Regions from separate parts of the Pseudomonas sp. XP2 genome, predicted to be linked through region 1. Evidence: predicted binding sites of a transcription regulator. Region 1 holds the regulator's gene; the other holds the start of a gene.
What was found. The regulator sigma-54, encoded in region 1, starts transcription at its own class of promoters, with help from an activator protein. The targets are predictions, from matches to a motif close to ANTGGCATNNANNTTGCTNT.

Region 1 (22,066 bases):
CTGCCGTTGATCAAGCGCCTGGGCATCAAGCTGGTCAGCCTGACCGGCAACCCGGACTCGCCCCTGGCCCAGGCCGCCGAGGTCAACCTCGACGCCCGCGTCGCGCAAGAGGCCTGCCCGCTTAACCTCGCACCCACCTCCTCCACCACGGCATCGCTGGTGCTGGGCGACTGCCTGGCCATCGCCCTGCTCGAAGCCCGCGGTTTCACCGCTGAAGACTTTGCCTTCTCGCACCCGGGCGGTGCACTGGGCCGTCGCCTGCTGCTCAAGGTCGAGAACGTGATGCACAGCGGCGACGAGCTGCCCCAGGTAGCCCGCGGCACCCTGCTCAAGGATGCGCTGCTTGAAATGTCCCGCAAAGGCCTGGGCATGACCGTGATCGTCGAAGCCGACGGCACGCTGGCCGGGATCTTCACCGACGGCGACCTGCGCCGCAGCCTGGACCGCAACATCGACGTACACACCACCCTGGTCGACCAGGTCATGACCGTGCACGGCAAAACGGCCCGCGCCGACATGCTCGCTGCCGAAGCCCTGAAGATCATGGAAGACCACAAGATCAGCGCACTGGTGGTGGTGGACCGCGAGGGCCGCCCGACCGGCGCCCTGAACATGCACGACCTGCTGCGCGCCGGTGTAATGTAAGGAGCGATGGAATGAACCAGGACCTCATGCAACGCGGCAAAGCCATCAAGCTGGCAGTGTTCGACGTAGACGGCGTGCTCACCGACGGGCGCCTGTACTTCCTCGAAGATGGCAGCGAGTTCAAGACCTTCAATACCCTCGACGGCCAGGGCATCAAGATGCTCATGGCCTCGGGTGTGGCCACCGCGATCATCAGCGGGCGCAAAACCCCTGTGGTCGAGCGCCGGGCAAAAAACCTCGGCATCCCGCACCTGTACCAGGGCCGCGAGGACAAATTGGTCGTGCTTGACGGCCTGCTCGCCGAACTGGGCCTAAGCTATGATCAAGTGGCCTACCTGGGCGATGACCTGCCCGACCTGCCGGTCATTCGCCGGGTGGCATTGGGCATGGCCGTGGCCAGCGCCGCCCCGTTTGTTCGCCAGCACGCTCACGGCGTGACCCAGGCACGCGGCGGCGAAGGCGCAGCCCGTGAATTCTGCGAACTGATCATGCAGGCCCAGGGTACCCTGGACGCTGCCAACGCCAACTACCTGTAAGGCTGCCCATGTTCAGCAAGAAAGCCCGCAATATTGCGCTGCTAGCAGTGATCGCCGCCCTGCTGGCGGCGGTCGGCTACTGGAATGTCAGCCCGGAAAGCTTCCTCGACAAGCCGGTGGCCCAGGTCGACGAAAGCGCCATCGACTACTATGCGATCAACGCGCACAGTGTGCAATTTCTGCCCGACGGCAAGCTGCAGTACGAAATGACCGCCGACAAGGTCGAGCACATGAAGACCAGCGAAATCACCTTGGTGACCACGCCGGACCTGCACCTGTACCGCGGCACCCAATACCCGTGGCACGTGCAAAGCACCCGCGCCGAGGTCAACCCGGACGGCACCGAGGTCGAGCTGATCGACAAGGTACGAATTGCACGCATCGACGAAAAACAGCGTGAAACCATCATTACCAGTTCACGCATGACCGTGTTCCCGCAGAAGCAATATGCGCAGACCGAGCAAGCCGTTAGAATCGACGGCGCCGGTGGCACGACTACGGGCAAAGGAATGAAAGCGTATTTGAAAGAAAGCAGGATGGACCTGCTCTCTAACGTAAGAGGACAGTATGAGGCTCGTTAAAACCCTCCCCCTTTTGCTCAGCCTGAGCGCAGCACTGGGAAGCGCGAGCGCCTTCGCACTGCCGAATGACCGTGATCAGCCGATCCGCATCCAGGCCGACCAGGCCCATCTGGATGACAAGCAAGGCGTGGCCACCTATACCGGTGACGTGATCATCACCCAAGGTTCGATGATGATCAAAGGCAACACCGTGACCATGACCCGCGCCGCCAACGGCGACATCGATGTGGTCACCTCGGTCGGCAACCTGGCCTACTTCGAGCAACAACAGAGCGCTGCCAAGCCAGACAAGATGAAAGGCTGGGCAGTGACAATCCAGTACCAGGCGCAGAAAGACACCGTGATCCTCACCGACCGCGCCAAGGTCGAAAACGAGGGCAACACGACCGAAGGCGAGAAGATCGTCTACAACACCAAGTCCCAGGTGGCGACCGCCGGTCGTGGTGGCAACGTGACCCAGCCACGTCAGCGCATCGACATGGTGATCCAGCCCAAGAAGAAGGCCGAGTAAATGGCAACCCTCAAAGCCCAGCATCTGGCCAAGAGCTACAAGGGGCGGCAGGTCGTACGTGATGTCAGTCTGTCGATCGACAGTGGCCAGATCGTCGGCCTGCTCGGCCCCAACGGCGCCGGCAAGACCACCTGCTTCTACATGATTGTCGGGCTGGTCCAGGCCGAGCAGGGGCGCGTGCTCATCGACAACCTCGATGTCAGCCACCAGCCCATGCACGGCCGCGCCCGTGCCGGCATCGGCTACTTGCCGCAGGAAGCCTCGATCTTCCGTAAACTGTCGGTGGCCGACAACATCATGGCCATTCTCGAGACCCGCAAGGACCTCGACCGCGACGGCCGCCGCAAAGAGCTGGAAAGCCTGCTGCAGGAGTTCCACATCAGCCACATTCGCGACAACCTCGGCATGAGCCTTTCCGGTGGTGAACGCCGCCGCGTCGAGATTGCCCGCGCCCTGGCAACCGCACCCAAGTTCATCCTGCTGGACGAACCCTTCGCCGGTGTCGACCCGATCTCGGTTGGTGACATCAAGCAGATCATCCACCACCTCAAGGCCAAGGGCATCGGTGTGCTGATTACCGACCACAACGTGCGCGAGACGCTGGATATCTGCGAGACCGCCTATATCGTCAATGATGGCCGACTGATCGCTGAAGGCGATGCCGAGACCATCCTGGCCAACGACCTGGTCAAAGAGGTTTACCTGGGCCACGAGTTCCGGCTCTGACCCAGGGGAAGCGCCTGGAGCACTGGCACATAGCCGTGAAACCGCGGGTAAAGTTGTTACAGCGCTCTAGGCAAACGCTACAATTTAAGGCATAAAACTTGCTTGATCTGGCGCCCCGGCGCCCTCGTGTAGTGGATGGCGCATGCGCGCCGGCGAACAAGGTATTAAGCCCCAGCCATGAAACCATCGCTCGTCCTAAAAATGGGCCAGCAACTGACGATGACACCGCAGTTGCAACAGGCCATCCGTCTGCTCCAGCTTTCCACCCTGGACCTCCAACAGGAAATCCAGGAAGCGCTGGAGTCGAACCCGATGCTCGAACGTCAGGAAGACGGCGAGGACTTCGACAACAGCGACCCGATGGCGGACAACGCCGAGAACAAGCCGGCAGCCGAAGCCCAGGACAACAGCTTTCAGGAAAGCACCGTCAGTGCCGACAACCTGGAAGATGGCGAGTGGGGCGAGCGGATCCCCAACGAGCTTCCGGTCGATACCGCCTGGGAAGACATCTACCAGACCAGCGCCAGCAGCCTGCCGAGCAACGATGACGATGAGTGGGACTTCACCACCCGCACATCGGCCGGCGAAAGCCTGCAAAGCCACCTGCTGTGGCAACTGAACCTGGCGCCGATGTCCGACACCGACCGCCTGATCGCCGTTACCCTCATCGACAGCATCAACGGCCAGGGCTACCTGGAAGACACCCTTGAGGAAATCTGCGCCGGTTTCGACCCGGAGCTGGATATCGAGCTGGACGAGGTCGAAGCGGTGCTGCACCGTATCCAGCAGTTCGAACCGGCCGGCGTCGGCGCCCGTAACCTGGGTGAATGCCTGCTGCTGCAACTGCGCCAGCTGCCTGCCAACACTCCGTGGATGACCGAAGCCAAGCGCTTGGTCACCGATTTCATCGACCTGCTCGGCAGCCGCGACTACAGCCAGCTGATGCGGCGCATGAAAATCAAGGAAGACGAGCTGCGCCAGGTCATCGAGCTGGTACAAAGCCTCAACCCGCGCCCTGGCTCACAGATCGAGTCCAGCGAACCCGAGTACGTGGTGCCCGACGTCATCGTGCGTAAAGACAGCGACCGCTGGCTGGTGGAGCTGAACCAGGAAGCCATCCCGCGCCTGCGGGTCAACCCGCAATACGCAGGCTTCGTGCGCCGCGCCGACACCAGTGCCGACAACACCTTCATGCGCAACCAGTTGCAGGAAGCGCGCTGGTTCATCAAGAGCCTGCAAAGCCGCAACGAAACCCTGATGAAGGTTGCCACGCAGATCGTCGAGCACCAGCGCGGTTTCCTCGACCATGGTGATGAAGCAATGAAGCCGCTGGTGCTGCATGACATCGCCGAAGCGGTGGGGATGCATGAGTCGACCATCTCTCGGGTTACCACGCAAAAATACATGCACACCCCGCGTGGCATCTACGAACTGAAATACTTTTTCTCCAGCCACGTCAGCACCTCCGAAGGCGGAGAATGCTCGTCTACAGCGATCCGCGCGATCATCAAAAAACTGGTTGCAGCGGAAAATCAGAAAAAGCCATTGAGTGACAGCAAGATCGCTGGTTTACTGGAGGCACAAGGCATCCAGGTAGCCCGTCGCACCGTCGCCAAGTACCGCGAGTCGCTCGGCATAGCACCGTCGAGCGAACGCAAGCGACTGATGTAGCCCCTGAGATGCGCCACAGCGTTTGTGGGGCAGGTGCAAGACCTGCCTCTTTATGCACGGGCAATAAAGGAGAAGCTGTATGCAAGTCAATATCAGTGGACAGCATGTAGAAGTCACCCAGCCACTGCGCGATTATGTGCTTGAAAAGCTCGCCCGCGTGGAAAGTCACTTCGACAAGATCACCAACGTGCAGGTCATCATGAAAGTCGAGAAGCTGCAGCAGAAGGTCGAAGCGACCCTGCAGATTCCTGGCGGTGAAGTGGTTGCCAATGCCGAAGACCAAGACATGTATGCAGCCATCGACGCCTTGGCCGACAAGCTCGACCGCCAACTGAAAAAACACAAGGAAAAACAGCAAAGCCTGCTGCAAGGTGCAGCTGCCCGCTGATCCCCCTCATCCATGATCCGACTTGAAACCATCCTGACCCCCGGCCGTTCCCTCGTGAACGTGCCGGGCGGCAGTAAAAAGCGCGCCTTGGAAACGGTTGCGAACCTCATCGCCGATCAAGTGCCAGAACTGGAGATGCAAGACGTCTTCGAAAAACTGGTCGCCCGCGAAAAACTCGGCTCGACCGGTTTCGGCAATGGCATCGCCATCCCTCACTGCCGGCTTGAAGGTTGCTCCGCACCGGTCAGTGCCCTGCTGCACCTGGACGCCCCAATCGAATACGACGCCATCGATGGCGCGCCCGTGGACCTGCTGTTCGTCTTGCTGGTGCCTGAAGCCGCTACCGATGCCCACCTGGAACTGCTGCGCCAGATTGCCAGCATGCTTGATCGCAAGGAAGTTCGTGATCGCTTGCGTAGCGCCAGCAGTAACGAGGCCCTCTTCCAGGTAGTCCTGGACGAACAGAACGAGCACTGAACATGCGCTTGATCATTGTCAGCGGCCGGTCCGGCTCCGGCAAGAGTACCGCCCTCGATGTCCTGGAAGACAATGGTTTCTACTGCATTGACAACCTGCCCGCCGCGCTCTTGCCGGAGCTGGCGGAAGAGGCGCTGATCAACACCGAACTGCTGCAACCGAAGGTTGCAGTGTCGATCGACGCACGTAACCTGCCCAGCCACCTGACGCGCTTCCCCGAATTGCTCGAAGAAGCCCGCGCGCGCAATATCCAGTGTGATGTGCTGTTCCTGGATGCCGACGAAGGCATGCTGCTCAAGCGCTTTTCGGAAACCCGCCGACGCCACCCATTGACCAATGCCAACCGCTCGCTGGCCGAGGCGATCCGCGTCGAGAGCGAGCTTTTGGGGCCGATCGCCGACCTGGCTGACCTGAAGATCGACACCACCAACCTGAACCTGTATCAACTGCGTGATTCGATCAAGCTGCGCCTGCTCAACCAGCCCGAGCCTGGCACCGCGTTCCTGGTCGAGTCGTTCGGTTTCAAGCGGGGCATGCCGGTCGATGCGGACCTGGTGTTCGATGTGCGCTGCCTGCCCAACCCTTACTGGAAGCCTGAACTGCGCGAACACTCCGGCCTCGAGCAACCGGTCATCGACTACCTGGGCGCACAGCCAGATGTCGAAGACATGTTCAGCGACATTTCCAGCTACCTGCTCAAGTGGCTCCCCCGCTTCGCCGCCAGCAACCGCGCCTACGTTACCATTGCCATCGGCTGCACCGGCGGCCACCACCGCTCGGTGTACATAACCGAGCGCCTTGGCCAGTTGCTGCAGCAATCCCTGAAAAACGTCCAGGTCCGCCACCGCGACCTCTAGCCCAAGGATCCGCCCCACGATGCCCGCCCGCGAAATCACCATTATCAACAAGCTGGGCCTGCATGCCCGGGCGGCAGCCAAGTTCGTCGGCGTGGCTGGCCGTTATCCCTGCCAGGTGCGCGTTGGGCGCGCGCCGGACACGCTGGTGGACGGCAAGAGCATCATGGCGGTGATGATGCTGGCAGCCGGCAAAGGCACCCAGGTGCACCTGCATACCGAAGGCGAGCAGGACAACGAGGCGATGAATGCGTTGGTCGAGCTGATCAACAACTTCTTCGACGAAGGCGAATAGAAGCCTGCACGGTCCTGCTGGGAACGCGTAAACCTGATCATGAATCAGGACAGCGCGGTGTCCATCACCATCATCAGGCAAAACCCGATGCACAGCCCCAGGCTGGCCAGACGATGATGGCCGTTACTGCGCGATTCCGGGATGATCTCCTGGGTCACCACCAGCAGCATCGCCCCTGCCGCGCAGGCAAGGCCCAGCGGCAACAGCAGTTCGGCGATGTTCACCAACCAGGCACAGATCACTGCGGCCAGCGGCTCGACCAAGCCTGACGCAGCGCCAATCAGAAAAGCGTTGAAACGCGACATGCCCGCCCCGGCCAACACCAGCGCAATCACCAGTCCCTCGGGCACATCCTGCAACGCAATGCCCATGGCCAGGCTGTCGGCGTCGGCCATGCCCCCACCTGCCGACACACCGATGGCCATGCCTTCGGGGATGTTGTGCGCAACGATGGCAATGACAAACAGCCAGATACGCGCAGCAATCACCGGCTGGTTGCCAGTGCCGACCAGTGCTTCTGGCGAGGCGCCAGACACCTTGAGGTCAACCAGAAACAGGCACAGCGCACCGAACAACAAGCCAAAGCTGATCAGGCCACCGGCGGCCCATGGGCTGAAACCTACGGACCGGGCCGCGTCCAGGCCCGGAATGATCAGGGAAAATGCGGTGGCTGCCAGCATCACGCCTGCGCCGAAGCCCAGCAGCGTGTCGGCCAGCGCCACCGGCATGTTGCGAATGACCAGTACCGGTACCGCCCCCAGCGCCGTCCCCAGTGCGCATAATGCGCCGCCCTCCAGGGCGCGCAACATGCGTGGCTCCAGGTCCAGCCAGGCAAGGCCGCGCGCGACCAGCAGCGCGGTGCCGGTCAGCAACAGCAAAGTCCCAAGCGCCAGACGAAACAGGCGCACACTGCTGACAGACATCACTTCAGAGCGCATACCGGTCCGGCTCACTTCAGGGCTTCAACATAACGACGTTCCACTTCCGCCCAGTCAATGACGTTGTAGAAAGCACCGATGTATTCCGGACGACGGTTCTGATACTTCAGGTAATAGGCATGCTCCCACACGTCCAGACCAAGAACTGGCGTATTGCCGTGCATCAGCGGGCTGTCCTGGTTACCGCTGCTTTCCACCACCAGGGTTTTCTGCGGCGTCACGCTGAGCCACGCCCAGCCACTGCCGAAACGGGTCAGCGCCGCTTTGGTGAAGGCGTCCTTGAAGGCGTCGAAACCGCCCAGTTGCGACGAGATGGCCTGCGCCAGCTGGCCCTGCGGCTCGCCGCCCCCCTGCGGTGACATTACGGTCCAGAACAGGCTGTGGTTGGCGTGGCCGCCGCCATGGTTGGTCACCGCACCCCGCAGGTTTTCCGGCAGTTGCTTGACCGCACCGACCAGCTTTTCCACGGGCCACTCGGCCCACTCGGTGCCTTCGATGGCGGCATTGAGGCCATTGACGTAGGTCTGATGGTGCTTGCTGTGGTGGATCTCCATGGTCTGGGCGTCGATGTGCGGCTCCAGTGCATCGTAGGCGTAAGGCAAAGCAGGCAAGGTATGGGGCATGTCAGTGAATTCCGTAGGCATGGGTTCTGGGCGCCACGTCCGGCCGGGCAGCGATCTCGCTGCCCCCGGCATTGTGGCGGTGGAGCAGGCGCTCGGTACGTGGGTACTGACCGTACTCGGCGATGAAGCTCAGCAGTTCGGTATAGGTTCTCCCACTGTGGCGCAGGGCCGCGTCACGCAGAGCCTGGGGCAAACGCGCCTCCTGGCTGGCCTGCAGCAGCCGCTGGTGGGCGGCGCACAGGTAGTCGGCGCTTTCGTGCGGCTGATTCAGGCGCAGGTGCAGGTCAGCCAGGTTGTGGTGGGCGATGACCAACGCGGCCACCGCTTCGTCAACGTCATGCCAGCGCTCGAACAGCACCTGTGCCAGCGCCAGTGCCTGCAGGTAATGTTCCCGGGCGTCTACCAGCTCGCCTTGGTCGAACAGGCGGTTGGCTGTTTCGGTCGTGCGTTTCCAGTGCTGCATGGCATTGCTACTCCGCGCTGATGGCGCTAAGGCGGTGACGCAGGGTCAGATACCGCCGGCAGTGAGCTTTTCCGGGTCCAGCAGCGCTTGCAGCTGGTCACGCGAAAGATCGGTGTGCGCCAACGCCACCTCGATGATCGGGCGGCCCTGCTTGTAGGCGGTCTTGGCGATTTCGGCGGCCTTGAGGTAACCAATGATCGGGTTCAGCGCAGTGACCAGGATCGGGTTGCGCGCCAGGGCTTCCTTGAGCTTGTCCTCGTTGACCTTGAAGCTGGCGATGGCCTTGTCGGCCAGCAAGCGGCTGACGTTGGCCATCAGCTCGATGCTCTCCAACAGGTTGCGGGCGATCACCGGCAGCATCACGTTCAGCTCGAAATTGCCGGACTGGCCAGCAACAGCGATGGTCGCGTCGTTACCGATCACTTGGGCAGCAACCATGGCAGTGGCCTCCGGGATCACCGGGTTGACCTTACCAGGCATGATCGAAGAGCCCGGCTGCAAGCCTTGCAGCTCGATTTCGCCCAGGCCGGCCAGTGGGCCGGAGTTCATCCAGCGCAGGTCGTTGGCGATCTTCATCAGTGCCACGGCCGTGGTCTTGAGCTGGCCAGACAGCGCCACGGCGGTGTCCTGCGAGCCGATCAGGGCGAACAGGTTCTGCCCCGGGGTAAACTCGACCTGGGTCAGGCCGCTGAGCTGCCGGGCAAAGCCGGCAGCGAACTGAGGGTGGGCATTGATGCCGGTACCCACGGCGGTACCGCCCTGGGCCAGCGCCTGCAGGCTTGGCAAGGTGGCTTCGATGTGCCCCTTGGCACCGTTGATCTGCGCCGCCCAGCCGTCCAGCACTTGGCTCATGCGTACCGGCATGGCGTCCATCAAGTGGGTGCGACCCGTTTTCACACACTGATGCACTTGCGCCGACTTGGTCTCGATCACCTGTACCAGGTGGCTCAGCGCCGGCAGCAGTTGCTCGTGCAAGGCCAGTGCAGCACTGACATGAATGGTGGTGGGGATGATGTCGTTGCTGCTCTGGCCACAGTTGACGTGGTCGTTGGCGTTGACAGCGTCACCCAGCACGCGGCTGGCCAAGGTGGCAATCACCTCGTTGGCGTTCATGTTCGAGCTTGTGCCAGAGCCGGTCTGGAACACATCCACCGGGAAGTGCTGGATGAAGTCCTCCGCCAAGAGTTGCTCGACAGCCTTGACGATGGCCTGGCCCTGCGCCGCAGACAGTTGTTCCAGCTCGACGTTGGCCTTGGCGGCGGCAGCCTTGGCCAGCAACAGGGCACGAATGAACTGGGCCGGCATGCGCAGGCCACTGACCGGGAAGTTGTCGACCGCGCGCTGGGTCTGTGCACCGTACAAGGCCTTGGCCGGCACCTGCAGTTCACCCATGCTGTCACGCTCGATACGGGTATCACTCATCATCAAATCCTTGCATCAATTCATCGGGAGAAATGGAGGGCAGCAGACGGCAATTGGCCAACTGCAGGGCGTAGGGCTGCCAGCGCTGGTTTTCTTCGTGGCGATCGAGGTTGCGCAACACCAGCAGGGGGCGCCAGGCCTGATCCAGGCACAGGCAACGCCAGTGCCAGGGCAGCATGCGGTCGCAGGCGGTATCCAGCAGCAGGCGGAAGGAGGTCAATGCCACCGTCCATGGCGAGGTCTCGGTGCAGCACACCAGATAGCGGCCTTCGGCCAGGTAATGCTCGATCAGGCGCGGCTCGTCGGGCTCGAGCGCACAGCGAATGCGCCGGCTGAGCCAGCGCCAGTTTTCCAGGTAGGGGAGTTCGCGCAGGACGGGTTTCATGAACATCATCGCCGGGTTACTGGATAATGATATTCATTATTAAGTGATAAACAGAATCACTTCAAGGGAAAGGTGATGAAAAAAACCCGGCGCAGGGGCCGGGTTTTCAGTGACATTGAAATTTCTGCTAAAGATCAGCTACCCGCAACAGTCATCCGCTCAATCAATACCGAGCCCGTATGGATATTGCTACGGGTTTCAAGATCGCTACCAATCGCGACAATCTGCTGGAACATATCCTTCATATTGCCGGCAATGGTCACTTCCTGTACAGCGTGCTGAATCTCGCCATTTTCGACCCAGAAGCCTGCCGCACCACGGGAGTAATCACCCGTCACCATGTTAAGGCCATGCCCCATCAATTCGGTCACCAGCAGCCCGCGGCCCATACGGCGGATCAGTGCGGCCTGGTCTTCGACACCGTGAGTGACGAACAGATTGTGCACACCACCGGAGTTGGCTGTGCTTGGCAAGCCCAGCTTACGCCCGGAATAGGTACCCAGCAGGTAAGACACCAGCTCGCCCTTGTCGACGAACGGCTTGGCATAGGTCGCCAGGCCATCACCGTCAAACGCCGCGCTGCCCAGTGCCCGTGGAATGTGAGGGCGCTCGTCGAGGGTCAGCCAGGTGGGGAACAGGCGTTGACCAATGGTGCCTTCAAGGAACGACGACTTGCGGTAGAGATTGCCGCCGGAAATGGCCGAGAGGAAGCTGCCGAACAGGCCACCCGCCAGTTCGGCGGAAAACAGCACCGGTACTTCGCAAGTCGGTACCGGACGCGCGCCCAAGCGGCTGGCTGCGCGCTGGGCCGCGCGTACGCCGATGCTGCGCGGGTCGGCCAGCAGGTTGCCCTGGCGGTTCACGTCGTACCAGTAGTCACGCTGCATCTGGCCGTCGCCTTCAGCGATCATCACACAGCTCAGGCTGTGCCGGGTCGAAGCATAACTGCCAATGAAGCCATGGCTGTTGCCATACACGCGGCAGCCCTGGTGGGTATTGAGTGTGGTGCCGTCGGCGTTGAGGATGCGCGGGTCCTCATCGAACGCCGCCGCTTCGCAGGCCAGGGCCATCTCGATGGCCCTTTCGGGCTCGATAGCCCAGTCGTGATAGAGGTCCAGGTCCGGGATTTCACGGGCCATCAGCGCCGCGTCGGCCAGGCCGGAGCAATCGTCCTCGGACGTATGTTTGGCAATGGCCAAGGCTGCCGCAACGGTCTCACGGATCGCCTCCGGGCCACTGGCCGAGGTGCTGGCCGAGCCTTTGCGCTGGCCAACATAAAGGGTGATACCAAAGCCCTGGTCGCGGTTGAACTCAACTGTTTCAACCTCGCGCTGGCGTACTGTGGTGGACAGGCCCTGCTCCAGCGATACCGCCACTTCGCAGGCGCTGGCCCCCTGGCGGCGCGCCTCGGCAATGATTGCCTCGACCTGCTCCTGCAATGCTGGCAGGTCTTTCGGACCTACGCTCTGGACTGCACTCATGGTTCTCTCCACTCAAATTCTGCGTACGGCTTGGGGTCATTCTACGACCGGGCCGGACAAGCGGCCCCCGACTGGTTATCATGGCGGCGATTTCTAGCGGACTGCCACCATGGTTGATTCAAACAACGACGCCTTCGACGGCGAAAAAAGCAAAACCCAGATCAAGCGCGAACTGCATGAGCTGGTCGAACTCGGCGAGCGCCTTACCACGCTCAAAGCCGATACCCTGGCCCGCCTGCCGTTGACCGACGAGCTGCGCAAGGCCCTGGCCGAGGCCAGCAAGCACACCGCTCATGGCGCCCGCAAACGCCATATGTCGTTTGTCGGCAAGCTGATGCGCGTGCAGGACCTGGATGCCATCCACGCCTTGCTTGAGCAGATGGACAGCTCGACCCGCCAGTACAACGAGCGCTTCCACGGCCTGGAGCGCTGGCGCGACCGGTTGATCGACGGCAACGACGAAGACCTTGAGCGCTTCGTCAACGAGTACCCCGACACCGACCGCCAGCAGCTGCGCTCGCTGGTGCGCCATGCCCAGCACGAGAAGGCCCGCAACAAGCCGCCTGCCGCCGCACGCAAGGTGTTCAAGTACATCCGCGACCTCGACGAGCTGCAACGCGGCTTGCGCTGACGGATTGCTCTGGGGCCCTGTGGGAGCTGGCTTGCCCCGCGAACACCGGCAAAGCCGGTGTCAGCCACCATTATGTGGCCTTCTTCGCGGGGCAAGCCCGCTCCCACAAAAGCCCCCGAAGCTATCAAGCCCCGGTCCCACCCACGGTAATCGCATCCAGCTTCAAGGTAGGCTGCCCTACCCCGACCGGCACCGACTGCCCGTCCTTGCCGCACGTCCCTACTCCGCTGTCCAGCGCCAGGTCGTTACCGACCATCGACACCCGGCTCATCGCCTCCGGCCCATTGCCGATCAGGGTCGCGCCCTTCACCGGGGCGGTAATCTTGCCGTCTTCGATCAGGTAGGCCTCACTGGTCGAAAACACGAACTTGCCACTGGTGATGTCCACCTGACCACCACCCAGGCTGGCGCAGTAGATACCTTTTTTCACCGACGCGATGATTTCCTGAGGGTCGCTTTGCCCTGCTCGCATGTAGGTGTTGGTCATGCGCGGCATCGGCAGGTGCGCGTAGGATTCACGGCGGCCGTTGCCGGTGACCGCCATACCCATCAGGCGTGCGTTGAGCTTGTCCTGCATGTAACCCTTGAGCACACCGTTCTCGATCAGCGTGGTGCATTCGGTCGGGGTGCCCTCATCATCTACGCTCAGCGAGCCACGGCGGCCTTCGAGCGTGCCATCGTCAACGATGGTGCACAGGCTCGATGCCACTTTCTCGCCAATGCGGCCGCTGAACGCCGAACTGCCCTTGCGGTTGAAGTCACCTTCCAGGCCATGGCCCACCGCCTCGTGCAGCAACACGCCCGACCAGCCCGAACCCAGCACCACCGGCAAGGTGCCGGCAGGTGCCGGGATCGCCTCCAGGTTCACCAGCGCCTGGCGCAATGCCTCGCGGGCATAGCCCATCACCCGTTCCTCGGTGAAGAAGCGGTAGTCGGTACGCCCGCCACCGCCCTGCCCGCCGCGCTCGCGGCGGCCGTTCTGCTCGACGATGACGCTGACGTTGAAGCGCACCAACGGGCGCACGTCGGCGGCCAGGCTGCCATCGGCCGCAGCGATCAGGATGCGCTCCCAGACCCCGGCCATGCTTACGCTGACCTGCTGGATGCGCGGGTCCAGGGCGCGGGTGGCAGCATCGACACGCTTGAGCAGCTCAACCTTCTCGGCACGGCTCAGTACATCCAGCGGGTTGTCTGCGCCATACAGGGCGGTCACTTCCTGGCTGCGGAAGGCCTGGACCGTGCCGTTCTGCCCGGCCCGGGAAATGGAACGGGCGGCGCGTGCAGCCGAGGTCAACGCCTCGAGGTTGATCGCATTGCTATAGGCGAAGCCGGTCTTTTCACCGGACTGGGCACGTACGCCCACGCCCTGGTCCAGGTTGAAGCTGCCCTCTTTGACGATGCCGTCTTCCAGTGCCCAGGTTTCCGAGATCTGACCCTGGAAATACAGGTCGGCGGCGTCGATGCCGGGGCCGGCCAACTCACCCAGCACGCTCTGCAGGCTGTCCAGGGTCAAGCCGCCTGGGGCCAGGAGCTGCTCGCTGACGGTGGATAACATCTGGCTCATAGTCACTCCGAGGTATGCGCAGGTCGCAACGCGCCCTGCGAGAAAAAGCGCCGGTGCGTTACCACCGGCATGCGCGCCCGGATGGACGCTTGTTCATCAATGTTGCGCTCGGCAAGCAGCACCGCTTCGCCTTGCGCCTGCTCTACGACGATGCGCCCCCAAGGGTCGACGATCGCCGCATGGCCATGGGTTTCCCGTGGGCCTGGGTGGGTGCCGCCCTGTGCAGCAGCCAGCAGGTAACACTGGGTTTCGATCGCGCGGGCGCGTATCAGCACTTCCCAATGTGCCGCGCCTGTAACGGCAGTAAAAGCCGCTGGTGCAGTGATCAGTTCGGCGCCGGCGGCGCGCAGTGCGCTGTACAGCTCGGGGAATCGCAAGTCGTAGCATACGCTCAGCCCCAACCGCCCAACCGGCGTGTCCGCCACGACCACCTGGGTGCCATGGGCGTAGTCATCCGACTCACGGTACCGACCGCGGTTGTCGACAACGTCCACGTCGAACAGGTGCAGCTTGTCATACCGTGCCGCCACCTCGCCGTGCTCGTCGATCAGCAGCGAGCAGGCATGAGCCTTGGCCTCGGGCTGGCCGACCGGCGGCAAGGGCAAAGTACCGGCGACAATCCATAACTTGAGGTCGCGGGCGGTGCGTTTCAACCATGGCAGGATCGGCCCTTCACCCAATGCTTCGGCGCGACCGATGGCAGCGGCGTCCTTGCGGCCCATGGCGGCGAAGTTTTCCGGCAGCACCGCCAGCCGAGCGCCGCCAAAGGCGGCCTGCTCCAACAGAACACCGGCACGCTGCAGGTTGGCCAGCACATCATCCTGGCTGACCATCTGGATTACCGCTGCCTTCATGGGCACTCCTAGCGGGATTTCTCGAAAGGTTTCACAAATGTGATTCTAGGCTCTTTCCACGGCCCTTCTACACGGTAGTGCACGCTGGCAAAGCGCGAGACACGGTCACCGATCAACCGGTCGACCAGGAACAGCGCGCCGCCCACGGCCGGCGCGCCGATAATCAGTGCCGCCAGCGGCAGGTTGTTGGTGACCGGCAAGCTCACCTGCAGGTTGGCATCGACCCGGTCGCGTACCATGTCCAGCGTGCCCTCCAGTTCGAAGTTGCTCGACGGGCCAGTCACACTGATCGGCTCGCGGGTCACATAGACACCATCACTGGCCACCAGCAGGCCTTTGACCCGGTCATAGGCCAGGCCCTTTTCGAACAAGTCGGAGAAGTCCAGGCGCAGACGCCGGCCGATGGAGTTGAAGTTGAGCAGGCCGAACACGCGCAGTGCCTGTGCGCCGCCCTCGACTTCAACGAACTGGCCGGTGCGCAGTGCTGCGTCCATGCTGCCAGAGAACCGCTTCAGGCCCACCGCAGCAGGCGACCCGGGCCAGCGGCCGTCCACATCCAGGCGGAAGTCACGGCTGGTCACGGTAGGGGCGAAGCCCCAGGCTTTGAGCACATCCCCCAGGTTCTTGCCGTCCAGGCGCCCTTTGTACCAACTGCTGGTACGGCCTTGCGCGCCCTCCCAGCCACCACCACCGTCGATGCGCAGCCCTTTGAAGTCAAGGTCGATGTCGCTGGCGGTCACGCCGCGCGTTGTCGGTCGCAATTTGATCGCCGCGCTGCCGAACAGGTCGTCGCCGCGGTAGAGCTTGTCGATGCTCAGGTCCAGCGCCGGCACCTTGCGCGGGTCGAACGAGGCCAAGGGGTCCGGGCCGTCTTCGGCCTCAGCCTGGGCAGGGTCGGCAGCGGGCAGACGCAGCGTCTGCATGCGCACGACCATGGGCGCACCCTTGGCATCCGGCACCCGAGCGTTGCCAATCACTTCCCTGCTGTCGAGGCGCAGGTCCCAGGCCGCACCGCCACGGGCCATGCGTACCACGGCCTGGTTCAGGTCCATGCCGAAGGCCTTCAGCTGACCAATGCTCAAGTCGACACTTTGCAGGTTCTGTCGCGCGCTCCCCCCCGGGTCGTCGCCAGCAAGACGGGCCGCCTGTTCCTGCCAGGGTGCCAGGTCCAGCGACTCCAGGCGACCGCGCACGCGCAAGCCCTGGCCAGCGGGCAGCTGGGCGTCACCGGTGCCAAGCAACAACTCACCACGGCCCTGGGCCAGCTTGTCGGCCGGTGCGGCGTAGGCAAAGCGTGCAAGGTCGGTGTACGCCGCATCGAAACGCCGCTCCTGGCCCTGCAGGCTCATACTGAACCGGCTGTCGCGAGAGTCTGCAGCAGCTTTGCCGAAGGGTACCGGCAGGTCGATGGCCAAGCCCTTGAGGGTGGAGTTGACGCTCAGCCGGTTATCCCGGCTACCCAGGCTGAGCTGCAACTGGTAAGGGATGTCGCCGGATGCTGGCAAGGCCTGCTTGAACTGCAGCCAGTCGGTCAGTGCCTTCAGCGATACCTGGCCATTGGCGTCGATGCGCGTCTGCATCTGCCCCGGCTGGCCTTCGGCGGTAATTTGCGCCGTCACCGGCTTGCCGAACGCCTGCAGGCTGATGCCCTTGCCACTCAGACCCTTGTCAAAATCGAAGCTGAAGTCACCCTTCAAGCGGCTCAATTCCAGGCTCGGCGGGGCCACTTTCAGGCGCGCATCGCGGGTGGCGAAGTCCACCTGGACCTTCGGCCGCTCTCCGTGGGCCAGCGGGATGTCGAGCTTGAGCTTGCCCTGCAACGGCCCTTCGCCCTCCCAGCCGGCGAAGATCTCGCCCGTGCCGATCGGCGCTTCCTTGAGTATTTTCAGGCCATCGCCCAGGCTGCCGTCGAAGTCGCCATCCAGGTAAAGACGGCTGTGCTGGTCACCCTCGACATGCGGAATATCGACGCTGACATCACTCACCTTGGTGTCGAGCAACACGCCACGCTGAGCCTTGATGCGCACCCCGCTGTCTTCGATGAACACATCGCCATCGACGTGCTGCACCTGCGGCCAGCCAGGCTGGAAGTCCAAGGCTGCGTCTCGCACCTTGAAAAACAGGCTGATGCTGCGAGCCTCTGGCGCGGCGCCGTGGTTCAGCGAGCCCTGGTACTGGAAGTAGCCTTCATCCACCGTGCCTTTGACGATGGCGCTGCGCAGCCATTCGTCGAGGGCCGGGCTTAGCACTTCAGGCAGGTACTTGGCGGTGTAGCGGCCATCGCCCTCGGTCAGGCCGACACGCAGGTCCATGTAGTCCTCGCGGCCTTCTTCGAACAACAGGCGAATAAGGAAGTCACCGGCAATCTTGCCCTCCTCGCCCAGTACCTTGAGGTAAGGCGCAACGAGGGTAAAGCCTTCCTTGTCCAGCGCCCAGGTCAGGCGCGCATTGGCTTGCTGGTAGTGCCACGGTTTGGCGAAGATCGGGTACAGGTGCAGCATGAACGCATCGGTATCCAGGCGCAGTTCACCATGCCCCAGGTCGCCGCTGATGCTGCCACTGACGTTACCGGCCGCCGGGGCACCGTGGTATGCATTGAAACCGATCTTCTCCAGGTTGGCGTCGAACAGAAGGCGTTGGTCACCCTCGGCCTTGGGCCGGGCCTCCAGCCGTACATTGCGCAACGCGCCGGTTACCTTCAGGCCATCGACCACGGCCATGACATTGTCAGGCAGCGGTGCCAGCGCGTCGATCAGCGGGGTCAAGGGCGTAAGGTGGAGCCGGTCGGCCTGCAGCTTCCAGCTTTCATCGGCAGCGTTCTCGCCAGGGCGCTGCTGCAACTGCAGGTGCGACTCCCAACGGGTCTTGCCGATGTCCATGGCCAGGGAGTCGACAACTACATCAAAGCCTTGAGCCTGACGCTGGAACCAGGCGCCCAAGGCCAGGTTGTTCAGTGTCGCGGCCTTGCGCCCGGCATAACCGCCCTGCAGCTCTGGTGCGTTGAGCCGCACCACTGCCTGCTGCAATTGCCCTTTGCGCCAGTCGACCCAGAACTCGCCGCCCGCTCGCAGCGTGTCGGCATGCCACTGCCCCAGCAGCCGCGGGGGCAACCATCGCGCCCAGTCACTCTGCGGGAGGCTCAGGTAAGCATTTACCTGCCCGTCACGCCAGGCCTCGGCCGACATACGGCTACGCAGGTTCAGCGCCAAGGGCTGGCCATCGGGCAGGGTTGCACGCAGGTTCACAACCTGGCGCGAAGCACCTGCCTGCAGCCCGGCACTCACATACGTCAGGGTAAGCGGGTCACGCTGCCACGGGTGCAAAGTGACCTGGCTGTCGAACACATCAATGCGGCCCAACTGGCGAAGGCGCTGCAGCAGTTCGGCGGGATCAAGTGGCGCATCGTCCTTCTTCGGCAGGCCTTCAAGGTGCCAGGCACCCTGCTCGTTCTCGCGCAGGATCAGTTGCAGGCCGCCCAGCTGTATTCGCGCCAAACGCACTTCGCGGGCAGTGAGGCTGGCCCAGACATCGGGAACCACCTTTACCTCGTCCAGGCGCAGCGCCGTTGCACCTTCACCCAGTTGCAGGTCACGTACCCGCAACACCGGCGCCAGGCCGCTCCAGCGCCCTTCCAGGGCACCGACATGCACCGGCAGGCCCAATGCCTCTTCGGCTTTGCGCTCCACATCGGCACGGTACTCGGCCACCAGCGGCACCAACTCGCGGCCGAGGCTGACATACAGCGCCACCAATACCGCCAGCAGGGCGCAAAAGCCCAGCCCCCAGCGGGTCAAGGCGACAAGAACGCGGGTCAGACGTCCCATGGCCATGGCCCTCCAAGTCGTTTATCCATGATGGCCGGTAGTGGCGATTTTGCCAGCCCGGCCATCCAGCGGCGCGTTCGAGAAGACCTCAGAGCAGCACCACGTCGTATTGTTCCTGCGAATACATCGACTCGACCTGGAAGCGAATGGTTCGACCGATAAAGGCTTCCAGTTCTGCCACGTTGCCGGACTCCTCATCCAGCAGGCGGTCGACCACCTTCTGGTTGGCCAGCACGCGGTAGCCCTCGGCCTGATAGGCACGGGCCTCGCGCAGGATCTCGCGGAAAATTTCGTAACAGATGGTCTCGGGGGTTTTCAGCTTGCCACGGCCCTGGCAGGCCAGGCACGGCTCGCACAACACCTGCTCCAGGCTTTCACGGGTGCGCTTGCGGGTCATCTGCACCAGGCCCAGTTCGGTGATGCCGATGATGTTGGTCTTTGCGTGGTCCCGTTCCAGCTGCTTTTCCAGTGTGCGCAGCACCTGGCGCTGGTGTTCTTCATCTTCCATGTCGATGAAGTCGATGATGATGATGCCGCCGATATTGCGCAGGCGCAGTTGCCGGGCGATGGCGGTGGCAGCCTCCAGGTTGGTCTTGAAGATGGTCTCTTCAAGGTTGCGATGGCCAACGAATGCACCGGTATTCACGTCAATGGTGGTCATCGCTTCGGCCGGATCGACCACCAGGTAGCCGCCGGACTTGAGCGGGACCTTGCGCTCCAGCGCGCGCTGGATTTCATCTTCGACACCATACAAGTCAAAGATGGGCCGTTCACCAGGGTAGTGTTCAAGGCGGTCGGCGATCTCCGGCATCAGTTCGCCGACAAACTGCGTGGTCTTCTGGAAGGTTTCACGCGAGTCGATGCGGATCTTCTCGATCTTCGGGTTGACCAGGTCACGCAGGGTACGCAGGGCGAGGCCAAGGTCCTCGTAGATGACCATGGGGGCGCCGCAGGTCTTGATCTGCGAGCCAATCTGCTCCCACAGGCGACGCAGGTACCGGATGTCCTGCAAGATCTCTTCGGCACGCGCGCCTTCGGCGGCGGTGCGCAGGATGAAGCCGCCGGCATCCTTGATGTTTTCGCTTTCCATACAGTTGCTGACCACCTGCTTCAGGCGGTCCCGCTCGGCTTCGTCTTCGATCTTGAGCGAAATGCCGACATGACTGCTGCGCGGCATGTACACCAGGTAGCGCGAAGGGATCGACAGCTGGGTGGTCAGGCGCGCACCTTTGGTACCGATCGGGTCCTTGGTCACCTGCACCACAAGGGCCTGCCCTTCATGCACCAGTGCAGTGATGGTCTCGACTGCCGAGCCTTCACGCTGGGAGATCTCCGAGGCATGGATGAACGCGGCACGCTCCAGGCCGATGTCGACGAAGGCCGCCTGCATGCCCGGCAGCACACGCACCACCTTGCCCTTGTAGATATTGCCGACGATGCCACGGCGCTGGGTGCGCTCGACGTGCACTTCCTGCAGTACCCCGTTTTCCACCACCGCCACGCGTGACTCCATCGGGGTGATGTTGATCAGGATCTCTTCACTCATGGCCGGCTCTCGTCAAAGGTCTTTTGTAATGATGGATGGCGTACGCCGTGCTGGCTACCGCGGGTTTGTTACCTCTGGCGTATGCACGGGCGATTGCCAACAGGCGATACCAAACGTGCCAAGCAACTCGGCCGTCTCACTGAGGGGCAGGCCTACCACGGCCGAATAACTGCCGCCAAGGCCGGTGACGAACACTGCGCCCAGGCCCTGGATGGCGTAGCCACCTGCCTTGTCCACAGGCTCACCGCTGGCCCAGTAGCGTTGCGCTTCATCGGCGCTGATGGCCCGGAAGCGCACCTTGCTGGTGACGCACAGGCTTTGCGTAAGCAGCCCATTGCTGAGGGCAACCGCAGTCAATACCTGGTGCTCGCGGCCCGACAGGTCGGCCAGCATGGCCAGGGCCTCTTCGCGGTTTTCCGGCTTGCCCAGAATACGCCCGTCGAGCACTACGGCAGTGTCTGCCCCCAGCACCACTGCCGGGCCCTCGACACGGGCCAGACCGGCAGCAGCCTTGGCCCGGGCCAGGCGCTCAACGTAGGCCGGGGCGTTTTCACCGGGCAGCGGGGTTTCATCGATGGGCGCACTGACGACAGTGAAGGGCACACCGATCTGGGTCAGCAATTCGCGACGGCGGGGCGAGCCAGAGGCCAGGTATAGCGGGTTCATGCAGACATCTCCCTGTCAGTTGCGGCGTCGCCGTCAGTTGATATGCAAGCGTCGGCGCAGGTCGCGCAGGGCGAAACTGACCCATGGCCAGAGCAAGGCACTGATAACCGCCGACCAGACCAGCGCCAGGGTCGGCAGTCGGTTGCCGGTCAGCGCGCTGAGCCACAACTGGATGAGTTGGGCAATGCCGAATATGACCAGGATCACCAGGCTCTGCTGCCACATGGGGAACATGCGCAGGCGCTGCTGCAGGGACAGCACCAGGAAGGTGATGAGGGTGAGGATCAATGCGTTCTGCCCCAGCAGAGTACCGTATAACACGTCCTCGGCCAGGCCCAGCACGAATGCCGTGGTCATACCGACCTTGCCCGGCACCGCCAGGGTCCAGAACGACACCAGCAAAGCCAGCCACATGGGGCGGAACACTTCCATGAACTGCGGCATGGGCGAGACGCTGAGCAGCAGGCCGATGGCGAAAGTCAGCCAGATGACCCAGCCGTTGTTGCGGCGTGAAGCAGCCATCATTGTCTCCGGGTGTTAGCGGGTGCGGCAGGCGCTGCGGCAGGCGTGGCAGGGGTAGCTGCCGGGGCTGCTGGCTGGGCGGCCGGCGCTGCGGGTGTGGCTGGCGCCACAGGCGTATTGCTGGCCGGTGTGCCCTGCTCACCTGTGCTGGCCGGTTGGCCGAGGGCCGAGGTGCCCTTGCGGTCCGCCTCTTCCTGGGCGATGGCGGCGTCGGTAGCGCGCTGCTCCGGGGTACGCCGGTCACTGAATACCAGCAGCATGTAGCGGCTGCGGTTGAGCGCGGCGGTGGGGATGGCGCGCACGATGGCGAAAGGCTGCCCGGAATCGTGGATCACCTCGTTGACCGTCGCCACCGGGTAGCCGGCCGGGAACCGTTGGCCCATGCCGGAGCTGACCAACAGGTCGCCTTCCTTCACGTCGGCGGTATCGGCCACATGGCGCAGTTCAAGGCGCTCCGGGTTAC
Region 2 (9,951 bases), on a different contig from region 1:
GGATGATGCTTTCGGCCAGGCTAACGTTGTAGTTAGGCAGGAACACCACCTTGAGCAGACCGCGCACGGTCGGGTCATTGTTCACCACCCGGGCAATGTCGTTGGCCAGCTTGATGATCAGCTTGGCCTGGTGGTAACTGGCCGCAGCCTTGCCGGCGAAGATCTTCACCCGCGGCACCCAGCTGGTGCCGGGATCGTTGCGAATGGCCTGATACAGCGCCACGGTGTGCAGCAGGTTGAGCAGCTGGCGCTTGTACTCGTGGATACGCTTGACCTGCACATCGAACAGCGCTTCAGGGTTCACCGTGACACCAATGCGGTCCTGGATGATGCTGGCCAGGGCACGCTTGCTGTGCAGCCGTTGAGCAGCGAACTGCTTGCGGAAACTGGCCTTGTCGGCAAATGGCACCAGGCCAACCAGAAGCCCTTCAGGGTCGTCCTTGAGTTCCGGCCCGAGCGCTTCGACCAGCATCTCGGTCAGCTGAGGGTTTGACTGGTACAGCCAGCGGCGAAAGGTAATGCCGTTGGTCTTGTTGTTGATCCGTTGCGGGTAGAGCTTGTGCAGCTCGGAAAACACCGTGCTCTTCATCAGCTTGCTGTGCAGCGCGGACACACCGTTGACGCTGTGCGAGCCCAGAAACGCCAGGTTACCCATGCGCACCCGGCGCCCATTGTCTTCCTCGATCAGCGACACCGCGCGCAGCACGTCGAAATCGTGCAGGCCTTTGGCCCGCAATGCATCGATATGGTAGGCGTTGATCAGGTAGATGATCTGCATGTGCCGCGGCAGCATGCGCTCCATCAGGGCTACCGGCCAGGTTTCCAGGGCTTCGGGCAGCAGGGTGTGGTTGGTGTAGGCGAGCGTGCCAACGGTCAGTTCCCAGGCCTTGTCCCAGGGCACTTCATGCTGGTCCACCAGCAGCCGCATCAACTCGGCAACGGCAATCGAAGGGTGTGTGTCGTTGAGCTGGATGGCCGCCGCGTCGGGCAGGTTGAGCAGGTCCTTGTGCATGTTCAGGTGACGGCGCAGCAAGTCCTGCAGCGAAGCCGACACAAAGAAGTACTCCTGACGCAGGCGCAGTTCCTGCCCCGCCTCGGTGCTGTCGGCCGGGTACAGCACGCGCGAAATGCTCTCGGCCCGCGCCACTTCGGCCACGGCCCCCAGGTGGTCACCGGCATTGAAGCGCTCCAGGTGCAGCTCTTCCAGCGCCCGCGCACGCCACAGGCGCAGTGTGTTGACGCTGGATCCACGCCAGCCGACCACGGGCGTGTCGTAGGCCACCGCCCGCACCGTTTCGCCCGGCGACCATACTTGCCGCTGGTTGCCACTGGCATCGTTGACGGTTTCGACACTGCCGCCGAAGCTGATCGGGTAGATCACCTCAGCACGCTCGAACTCCCAGGGGTTACCAAAGTCCAGCCAGTTTTCAGTCTGTTCCTGCTGCCAGCCATCGACTACAGCCTGACGGAACAACCCATGTTCGTAGCGAATGCCGTAACCATGGGCGGCGATGCCCAGGGTGGACATGCTTTCCATGAAGCACGCAGCCAGGCGGCCGAGACCCCCGTTACCCAGGGCGGCGTCGGGCTCGAGCAGGCGGATGCGCTCCAGGTCCACGTCCAGCCCTTCCAGCGCATCACGGGCGACGTCCAGCAGCCCCAGGTTGCTCAGGCTGTCGTACAGCAAGCGCCCGATTAGGAACTCGAGGGAGAGGTAATAGACCCGCTTCTGGCTACGACGATAGGCCAGGCGGGTGTGGTCCATCCAGTGGTCGACCATGTGGTCGCGCGCGGCCAGAGCGATGGCCTCGAACCAGTCGTGGTCGAACGCATGTTCCGGGTCCTTGCCGACCGCGTAGGTCAGCTTGTTCAGTACAGCGGCGCGAAATTCGGCCACCTCGGCGTCACGTGCTTTGGGTTCCTGAGACATGCGGCATCCTCTGGCAAGTTGACGAAAGCGGAGGGAGATTGATCAGACTAGACCCTTCGACAGGGAGTGACAGTGACTGTTCGCAGTTTTCATGCCGACTCTGCGAATCCGGCAAAAGGTTGTTCATAAATTGAGCAATTCCGGTATCATCGCGCGCCCCAAGACCGTGATCCACCCTATAAAGATGAAAACGACCCTGATCGCCGCCGCCGAAGTCGACCGCCTGGAGACTTGGCAGCGCTACGCCAGCCACATGTGCCACGGCTGCCATTCGACCTGCTGCACCCTGCCGGTAGAGGTGAAGATCAAGGATCTGATCCGTATCGGCGTGGTGGACGAGTTCGAGAAAGACGAACCCCCCAAAAACGTGGCTAAACGCTTGCAGAAGGAAGGCATCATCGAGCGCTTCAACCAGAAGTCAGGGATCTTCACCCTGACCCGGATGAGCAACGATGACTGCATGTATCTGGATCGTAAAAGCCGGCTGTGCACCATTTATGACAAGCGCCCGGATACCTGCCGCAACCACCCCAAGGTCGGGCCGCGGCCGGGGTATTGCGCCTATAAGCCCAAGGTGGTCGGGCGCTGATCGTCAGGCTTCAAGGGCGTCTTCGCGGGCAAGCCCGCAAAGGGGCCAACACAAATCCTGAAGGCATAAAAAAACGCCCCCGGCCTTTCGACCGGGGGCGTTTTCATTCAGCCAAAGCTAACTTAGCTGTTCTTGGCTTTCTTGGCAGCGCGGGTACGCTCGCTTTCGTCCAGGATCTTCTTGCGAAGACGGATGGACTTCGGCGTTACTTCGCACAGCTCGTCTTCCTGGATGTATTCCAGAGCCTGTTCCAGGGTGAAGCGAACAGGCGGAACCAGGGCGATGACTTCGTCTTTACCCGAAGCACGCATGTTGTCGAGCTTCTTGCCCTTGGTAGGGTTGACGCCCAGGTCGTTGTCGCGGCTGTTCTGGCCGATGATCTGACCGTTGTAGATCTCCTGACCGTGCTCGACAAACAGCTTGCCACGCGCCTGCAGGGTTTCCAGCGAGTAGGTCAGCGCCTTGCCGGTTTCGACCGAAACCAGTACGCCGTTCTGACGGCCGGACATGTGGCCGGACTTCACAGCGTCATAGCGGTCGAAGATCGAGGTCAGGATGCCTGCACCGTTGGTCAGGGTCAGGAACTGGTTACGGAAACCGATCAGACCACGCGCCGGGATGTTGTATTCCAGGCGAACACGGCCCTTGCCATCCGGGACCATGTTGGTCAGGTCGCCTTTACGCAGACCCATTTCTTCCATGACCTTGCCCTGGGATTCTTCAGGGATGTCGATGGTGACGTTTTCGAACGGCTCTTGCTTGACGCCGTCTACTTCACGAATGATTACTTCTGGGCGGCCCAGGGCCAGCTCGAAGCCTTCGCGACGCATGGTTTCGATCAGTACCGACAGGTGCAGCTCGCCACGGCCCGAGACCTTGAACTTGTCTGGGGAATCGGTTTCTTCAACGCGCAGGGCTACGTTGTACAGCAGCTCTTTGTCCAGACGGTCCTTGATGTTACGGCTGGTGACGAACTTGCCTTCCTTGCCGCAGAACGGCGAGTCGTTGACCTGGAAGGTCATCGAAACGGTTGGCTCGTCAACGGTCAGCGGCTTCATCGCCTCAACGGCGGTCGGGTCGCACAGGGTGTCGGAGATGAACAGCTCGTCGAAACCGCTGATGCAAACGATGTCGCCAGCCTGGGCTTCTTCAACGTCGACGCGGTGCAGGCCGTGGTGACCCATCAGCTTGAGGATACGGCCGTTACGCTTTTTGCCGTCAGCGTCGATGGCGACAACCGGGGTGTTCGGCTTGATGCGGCCACGGGCAATACGGCCAACGCCGATAACACCCAGGAAGCTGTTGTAGTCCAGTGCAGAGATCTGCATCTGGAACGGGCCGTCACGGTCAACAGCTGGCGCTGGAACGTGGTCGATGACAGCCTGGTACAGGGCAGTCATGTCTTCGCCCATTTCGGTGTGGTCCAGACCGGCAATGCCGTTCAGGGCCGAAGCGTAGACCACTTTGAAGTCCAGCTGCTCGTCGGTAGCGCCGAGGTTGTCGAACAGGTCGAAGATCTGGTCCAGAACCCAATCAGGACGCGCGCCCGGGCGGTCAACCTTGTTGATCACGACGATTGGCTTCAGGCCAGCTTCGAAAGCCTTCTTGGTTACGAAGCGGGTTTGCGGCATAGGGCCGTCTTGAGCGTCGACCAGCAGCAGCACGGAATCGACCATCGACATTACACGCTCAACCTCGCCACCGAAGTCGGCGTGGCCGGGGGTGTCGACGATGTTGATGTGGTAGCCGTTCCAGTTGATGGCGGTGTTTTTCGCCAGAATGGTAATACCGCGCTCTTTTTCCTGGTCGTTGGAGTCCATGACGCGCTCGTCGTTGAGCTCGTTACGCTCCAGAGTGCCGGACTGACGCAGGAGTTTGTCGACCAGGGTGGTTTTACCATGGTCAACGTGGGCGATGATGGCGATGTTACGCAGATTTTCGATCACAAGTGTATCTCGATCAGAGGATTCGGTTGCCGCCCAGTGTAGGCGGCCAATATGTACTGTTTAAGGCTCAGCGGGCCCGGTGGTCGGGAGGGCGATGGCGGATACTGCCGCCATACAGCCCCGGCGTCTTATGTCGGACGATAAACACGCACATTGGCATGTCCCTCACTGAGCAGATGGTGTGCGTGCAAACGGCTCATCACACCCTTGTCGCAATACAGCAAGTACTGGCGCGTGGGGTCCAGGTGCTTGAACTTGCTGTTGATGGCATAAAACGGCATGGCCTGGACTTCGATACCGTCCAGCACCAGGGGTTCGTCTTCCTGGGCATCGGGGTGACGAATGTCGATGACGATCTGGCCCGACAGCGCCTCGGCCACTTCCTCGATTTCGACATCCTTGCCCAGCTCGTCGATCACATGGTCGATGGAGATCAGCTTGGCGCGCTCCAGGGCGCGCTCCAGCACGGCCATGTCGAACTGCTTCTCTTCATGCTCCATGCGGTGGCGCTTGGCGTGAGTGGTCGGGTTTACCGAAATCACGCCGCAGTATTCTGGCATGTGCTTGGCGAAGTCGGCGGTGCCGATTTCGGTGGCCTGGTCGATGATGTCCTGCTTGTGGCTGGCCAGCAGCGGGCGCAGCACCAGCTTGTCGGTGGCCGAGTCGATGATCGACAGGTTCGGCAGGGTCTGGCTGGACACCTGGGAAATGGCCTCGCCCGTGACCAGGGCATCGATTTCCAGGCGGTCAGCCATGTGCGCGGCACCGCGCAGCATCATGCGCTTGAGAGTCACGCCCATGTAGCTGTTGTCGACCTTGTTGAGGATCTCGCCGACCACTTCTTCGAACGGCACGCTGATGAACAGCACGCGCTGGCTGCTGCCGTACTTCTTCCACAGGTAGTGGGCCACTTCCATAACGCCCAGCTCGTGGGCACGGCCGCCAAGGTTGAAGAAGCAGAAGTGGGTCATCAGGCCACGGCGCATCATCTGGTAGGCTGCCACGGTGGAGTCGAAGCCACCGGACATCAGTACCAAGGTCTGCTCCAGGGCGCCCAGCGGGTAGCCGCCGATCCCCTGGTGCTGGTTGTGGATCACGTACAGGCGCTGGTTGCGGATTTCGATGCGCACCAGCACTTCAGGCTTCTTCAGCTCGATGCCGGCCGCGCCACACTGTTGGCGCAGCTGGCTGCCGACGTAACGGTCGACGTCCATCGAGGTGAAGTCATGGTGCCCCCCGCGCTTGCAGCGCACGGCAAAGTGCTTGCCGGCCAGCAGGTGGCCGAAGTGCTGCTTGCACTTGGCAACGATGTCATCGAAGTCACCCAGCGGGTATTCCTCTACCTGCAGGAAATGGGTGATACCCGGGGTGCAGGTGAGGCGTTCGATCATCTCGCGCTGGACTTTTTCGTCTTCGATGCGGGTGACCACTTCGAGATTGTCCCAGACACCATCGACCGCGAGCTCAGGATCGAGGTCCTTGAGCACGTTGCGGATGTTCTTGGCGAGCTGACGGATGAAGCGCTTGCGCACCGGCCGGCTCTTGATGGTGATTTCTGGGAAGACTTTGACGATAAGTTTCATTGGTTAACAGCGCGCGCAGGGCCTGCCGAAAATGTGGGGCGCGAATTATAGCGGAAACTGCTCAGGATTTGACCAACTTTTGTACAGAAGGTTGGATTTATATTGCCTGTACTGGCCTCCTCGCCGGCAAGCCAGCTCCCACAGGACTTCGGCGGGCCTCAAGACCTGCGCCCTCCCAGTGGGAGCTGGCTTGCCGGCGATGAGGCCCTTAAAGGAAGCACACAGCCAACCAATGCACCCTATTGGTGCGTTGATGCCAAAAACCGCATCGTAAGGGTGCACTTTTCCCCGCCAACCCACCGCCAAATGCCCGCAAACGCCTGCTTTTATCCCACCCTCGCCATTTTCGGGCACTGGCATGCAATTTGCTCCCTTGTGAGGCAGGTAAGCTTGGCCGACTATCCGCGCCCGGCAACACCCTTTTTCCAGGGCAGCGGCCCACCGCGCTCTAGACCATCCGGAGGACAACATGTCGAAGTCGGTTCAACTCATCAAAGATCATGACGTCAAGTGGATTGATCTGCGTTTCACGGACACCAAAGGCATTCAGCACCACGTGACCATGCCGTCGCGTGATGCGCTGGACGAAGACTTCTTCGAAGTCGGCAAGATGTTCGACGGCTCCTCCATCGCTGGCTGGAAAGGCATCGAAGCGTCCGACATGATCCTGATGCCGGTCGACGACACCGCCGTGCTGGACCCGTTCACCGAAGAACCAACCCTGATCATCACCTGCGACATCGTCGACCCGTCGAGCATGCAGGGCTACGATCGCGACCCACGTGCGATCGCCAAGCGCGCCGAAGAGTACCTGAAGAGCACCGGCATCGGTGATACCGTATTCGCAGGCCCGGAGCCAGAGTTCTTCATCTTCGACGAAGTGAAGTTCCACTCGGACATCTCCGGCTCGATGTTCAAGATCTTCTCCGAGCAAGGCTCGTGGATGACCGGCGCTGACGTGGAAGGCGGCAACAAAGGCCACCGTCCAGGCGTGAAAGGCGGCTACTTCCCTGTTCCGCCGTTCGACCACGACCACGAAATCCGTACTGCCATGTGCAACGCACTGGAAGAAATGGGTCAGACCGTTGAAGTTCACCACCACGAAGTGGCGACTGCCGGCCAGAACGAAATCGGCGTCAAGTTCAACACCCTGGTGAAGAAAGCTGACGAAGTACAGGCCCTGAAATACGTCGTGCACAACGTTGCCGACGCTTACGGCCGTACCGCTACCTTCATGCCGAAGCCACTGTACGGCGACAACGGTTCGGGCATGCACGTGCACATGTCGATCTGGAAAGACGGCAAGAACACCTTCTCGGGTGAAGGCTATGCCGGCCTGTCCGACACCGCCCTGTACTTCATCGGCGGTATCATCAAGCACGGTAAGGCCCTGAACGGCTTCACCAACCCGTCGACCAACTCCTACAAGCGTCTGGTCCCAGGCTTCGAAGCTCCGGTAATGCTGGCCTACTCGGCTCGCAACCGTTCCGCCTCGATCCGTATTCCTTACGTCGGCAGCCCGAAAGCCCGCCGTATCGAAGCACGCTTCCCGGACCCATCGGCCAACCCGTACCTGGCCTTCGCGGCCCTGCTGATGGCCGGCCTGGACGGCATCCAGAACAAGATTCACCCAGGCGATGCTGCCGACAAGAACCTGTACGACCTGCCACCAGAAGAGGCCAAGGACATTCCGCAAGTCTGCGGCAGCCTGAAAGAAGCCCTGGAAGAGCTGGACAAAGGCCGTGCGTTCCTGACCAAGGGCGGCGTGTTCTCCGACGACTTCATCGATGCCTTCATCGAACTGAAGTCGGAAGAAGAGATCAAGGTCCGTACCTTCGTGCACCCGCTGGAATACGAGCTGTACTACAGCTGCTGATCTGATCGCCGCTTCGCGCCGATGACATGATCAAGACGGCCTCCTTCGGGAGGCCGTTTTCGTTTGCGCCACACGCAGAACCCTCGCCCGCCACGCTATGCTCTATCTTGGTGCAAGATTGAGTACAGTGCCCCGATTTGCTCCCCAATCTGGTTCACATTAAACGTTTCATCAAGACTTTCTGATCCGAATTTGCGCAGATCCAGGCCTTTATCGGCAAATCCCGCTTCTTTTCGGAGCTTTGGTTTGTTTCTTGCATTTTTTCTGCGGAGAGACACGCATCAGCCGATGCACCCCGAGCCCGGCCCTGGCCAAAGAAATGCCAGGCAAGCGCCAAAAGAGGTCAACGACGCCTTATGACCATCAGCGATGCGCAGCACCGTCTGCTTCTGGACAACCTGACCACCGCCACGTTGCTGCTCAACGCCGAGCTGCGCCTGGAATACATGAACCCGGCCGCGGAAATGCTGCTGGCCGTCAGTGGTCAACGTAGCCATGGGCAGTTCATCAGCGAGCTGTTTACCGAATCGACCGAGGCGCTCAGCTCGTTGCGCCAGGCCGTCGAGCAGGCGCACCCGTTCACCAAGCGCGAAGCGCAGCTCACCTCGCTGACCGGGCAGACCATCACCGTGGACTATGCGGTAACGCCCATCCTCAACCAGGGCCAGACCCTGCTGTTGCTGGAGGTGCACCCCCGCGACCGGCTGTTGCGCATCACCAAGGAAGAGGCCCAACTGAGCAAGCAGGAAACCACCAAGATGCTGGTGCGCGGCCTGGCCCACGAAATCAAGAACCCCCTTGGCGGCATTCGCGGCGCGGCCCAGTTGCTGGCCCGCGAGCTACCCGAAGAAGGCCTGCGCGACTACACCAACGTAATCATCGAAGAGGCCGACCGCCTGCGCAACCTGGTCGACCGCATGCTCGGCTCGAACAAACTGCCATCGCTGGCCATGACCAACATCCACGAAGTGCTGGAGCGGGTCTGCAGCCTGGTCGACGCCGAAAGCCAGGGCTGCATCACTTTGGTGCGCGATTACGACCCAAGCCTGCCGGACGTGCTGATCGACCGCGAGCAGATGATCCAGGCCGTGCTCAACATCGTGCGTAACGCCATGCAGGCGATCAGTTCGCAGAACGAACTGCGCCTGGGCCGCATCACCCTGCGCAGCCGCGCCTTGCGCCAGTTCACCATCGGCCATGTTCGCCATCGCCTGGTCGCGCGGGTGGAGATCATCGATAACGGCCCGGGCATTCCACCGGAACTGCAAGACACCCTCTTCTATCCCATGGTCAGTGGCCGCCCGGACGGTACCGGGCTGGGCCTGGCCATTACCCAGAACATCATCAGCCAGCACCAGGGCCTGATCGAGTGCGAAAGCCACGCAGGCCACACCGCCTTCTCGATCTACCTGCCCCTGGAACAAGGAGCCACCGCCTCATGAGCCGAAGTGAAACCGTATGGATCGTCGACGATGATCGCTCCATCCGCTGGGTCCTGGAAAAAGCCCTGCAACAAGAAGGCATGACCACCCAGAGCTTCGACAGCGCAGATGGCGTGATGGGCCGCCTGGCACGCCAGCAGCCGGACGTGATCATTTCCGACATCCGCATGCCGGGCGCCAGCGGTCTTGACCTGCTGGCACAGATCCGCGAACACCACCCGCGCCTGCCGGTCATCATCATGACCGCCCATTCCGACCTCGACAGCGCCGTGGCGTCGTATCAGGGCGGTGCTTTCGAGTACCTGCCCAAGCCGTTCGATGTGGACGAGGCCGTCTCGCTCGTCAAGCGCGCCAACCAGCATGCCCAAGAGCAGCAAGGCCTGGATGTGCCACAAAATCTGGCACGCACCCCGGAGATCATCGGTGAAGCCCCGGCAATGCAAGAGGTGTTCCGCGCCATCGGCCGCCTTAGCCATTCCAACATCACCGTACTGATCAACGGCGAGTCCGGCACCGGCAAAGAGCTGGTCGCCCATGCCCTGCACCGTCACAGCCCGCGTGCGGCGTCGCCGTTCATTGCCCTGA

Region 2: the regulator sigma-54 is predicted to act here: its motif matches at 6,401-6,420, upstream of glnA (type I glutamate--ammonia ligase).

What each region holds. Positions count from the first base shown of each region.
Region 1 covers NZ_JBNRIK010000013.1:34,006-56,071, reverse strand. Annotated here, with positions in the region: gene ACK1VC_RS15600 (KpsF/GutQ family sugar-phosphate isomerase) at 1-645, shown strand, start outside; gene ACK1VC_RS15595 (KdsC family phosphatase) at 657-1,181, shown strand; gene lptC (LPS export ABC transporter periplasmic protein LptC) at 1,190-1,762, shown strand; gene lptA (lipopolysaccharide transport periplasmic protein LptA) at 1,749-2,273, shown strand; gene lptB (LPS export ABC transporter ATP-binding protein) at 2,274-2,999, shown strand; gene ACK1VC_RS15575 (RNA polymerase factor sigma-54) at 3,177-4,670, shown strand; gene hpf (ribosome hibernation-promoting factor, HPF/YfiA family) at 4,750-5,058, shown strand; gene ptsN (PTS IIA-like nitrogen regulatory protein PtsN) at 5,071-5,535, shown strand; gene rapZ (RNase adapter RapZ) at 5,538-6,392, shown strand; gene ACK1VC_RS15555 (HPr family phosphocarrier protein) at 6,412-6,684, shown strand; gene ACK1VC_RS15550 (ZIP family metal transporter) at 6,729-7,622, opposite strand; gene ACK1VC_RS15545 (superoxide dismutase) at 7,634-8,245, opposite strand; gene ACK1VC_RS15540 (hypothetical protein) at 8,247-8,708, opposite strand; gene ACK1VC_RS15535 (class II fumarate hydratase) at 8,754-10,130, opposite strand; gene ACK1VC_RS15530 (hypothetical protein) at 10,123-10,524, opposite strand; gene pmbA (metalloprotease PmbA) at 10,650-11,996, opposite strand; gene yjgA (ribosome biogenesis factor YjgA) at 12,106-12,627, shown strand; gene tldD (metalloprotease TldD) at 12,752-14,191, opposite strand; gene ACK1VC_RS15510 (carbon-nitrogen hydrolase family protein) at 14,194-15,045, opposite strand; gene ACK1VC_RS15505 (YhdP family protein) at 15,054-18,875, opposite strand; gene rng (ribonuclease G) at 18,958-20,415, opposite strand; gene ACK1VC_RS15495 (Maf family protein) at 20,470-21,081, opposite strand; gene mreD (rod shape-determining protein MreD) at 21,115-21,603, opposite strand; gene mreC (rod shape-determining protein MreC) at 21,603-22,066, opposite strand, start outside.
Region 2 covers NZ_JBNRIK010000001.1:107,285-117,235, reverse strand. Annotated here, with positions in the region: gene ACK1VC_RS00495 (glycogen/starch/alpha-glucan phosphorylase) at 1-1,930, opposite strand, end outside; gene ACK1VC_RS00490 (YkgJ family cysteine cluster protein) at 2,115-2,519, shown strand; gene typA (translational GTPase TypA) at 2,642-4,465, opposite strand; gene thiI (tRNA uracil 4-sulfurtransferase ThiI) at 4,594-6,048, opposite strand; gene glnA (type I glutamate--ammonia ligase) at 6,518-7,924, shown strand; gene glnL (nitrogen regulation protein NR(II)) at 8,281-9,366, shown strand; partial or broken gene ntrC (nitrogen regulation protein NR(I)) at 9,363-9,951, shown strand, end outside.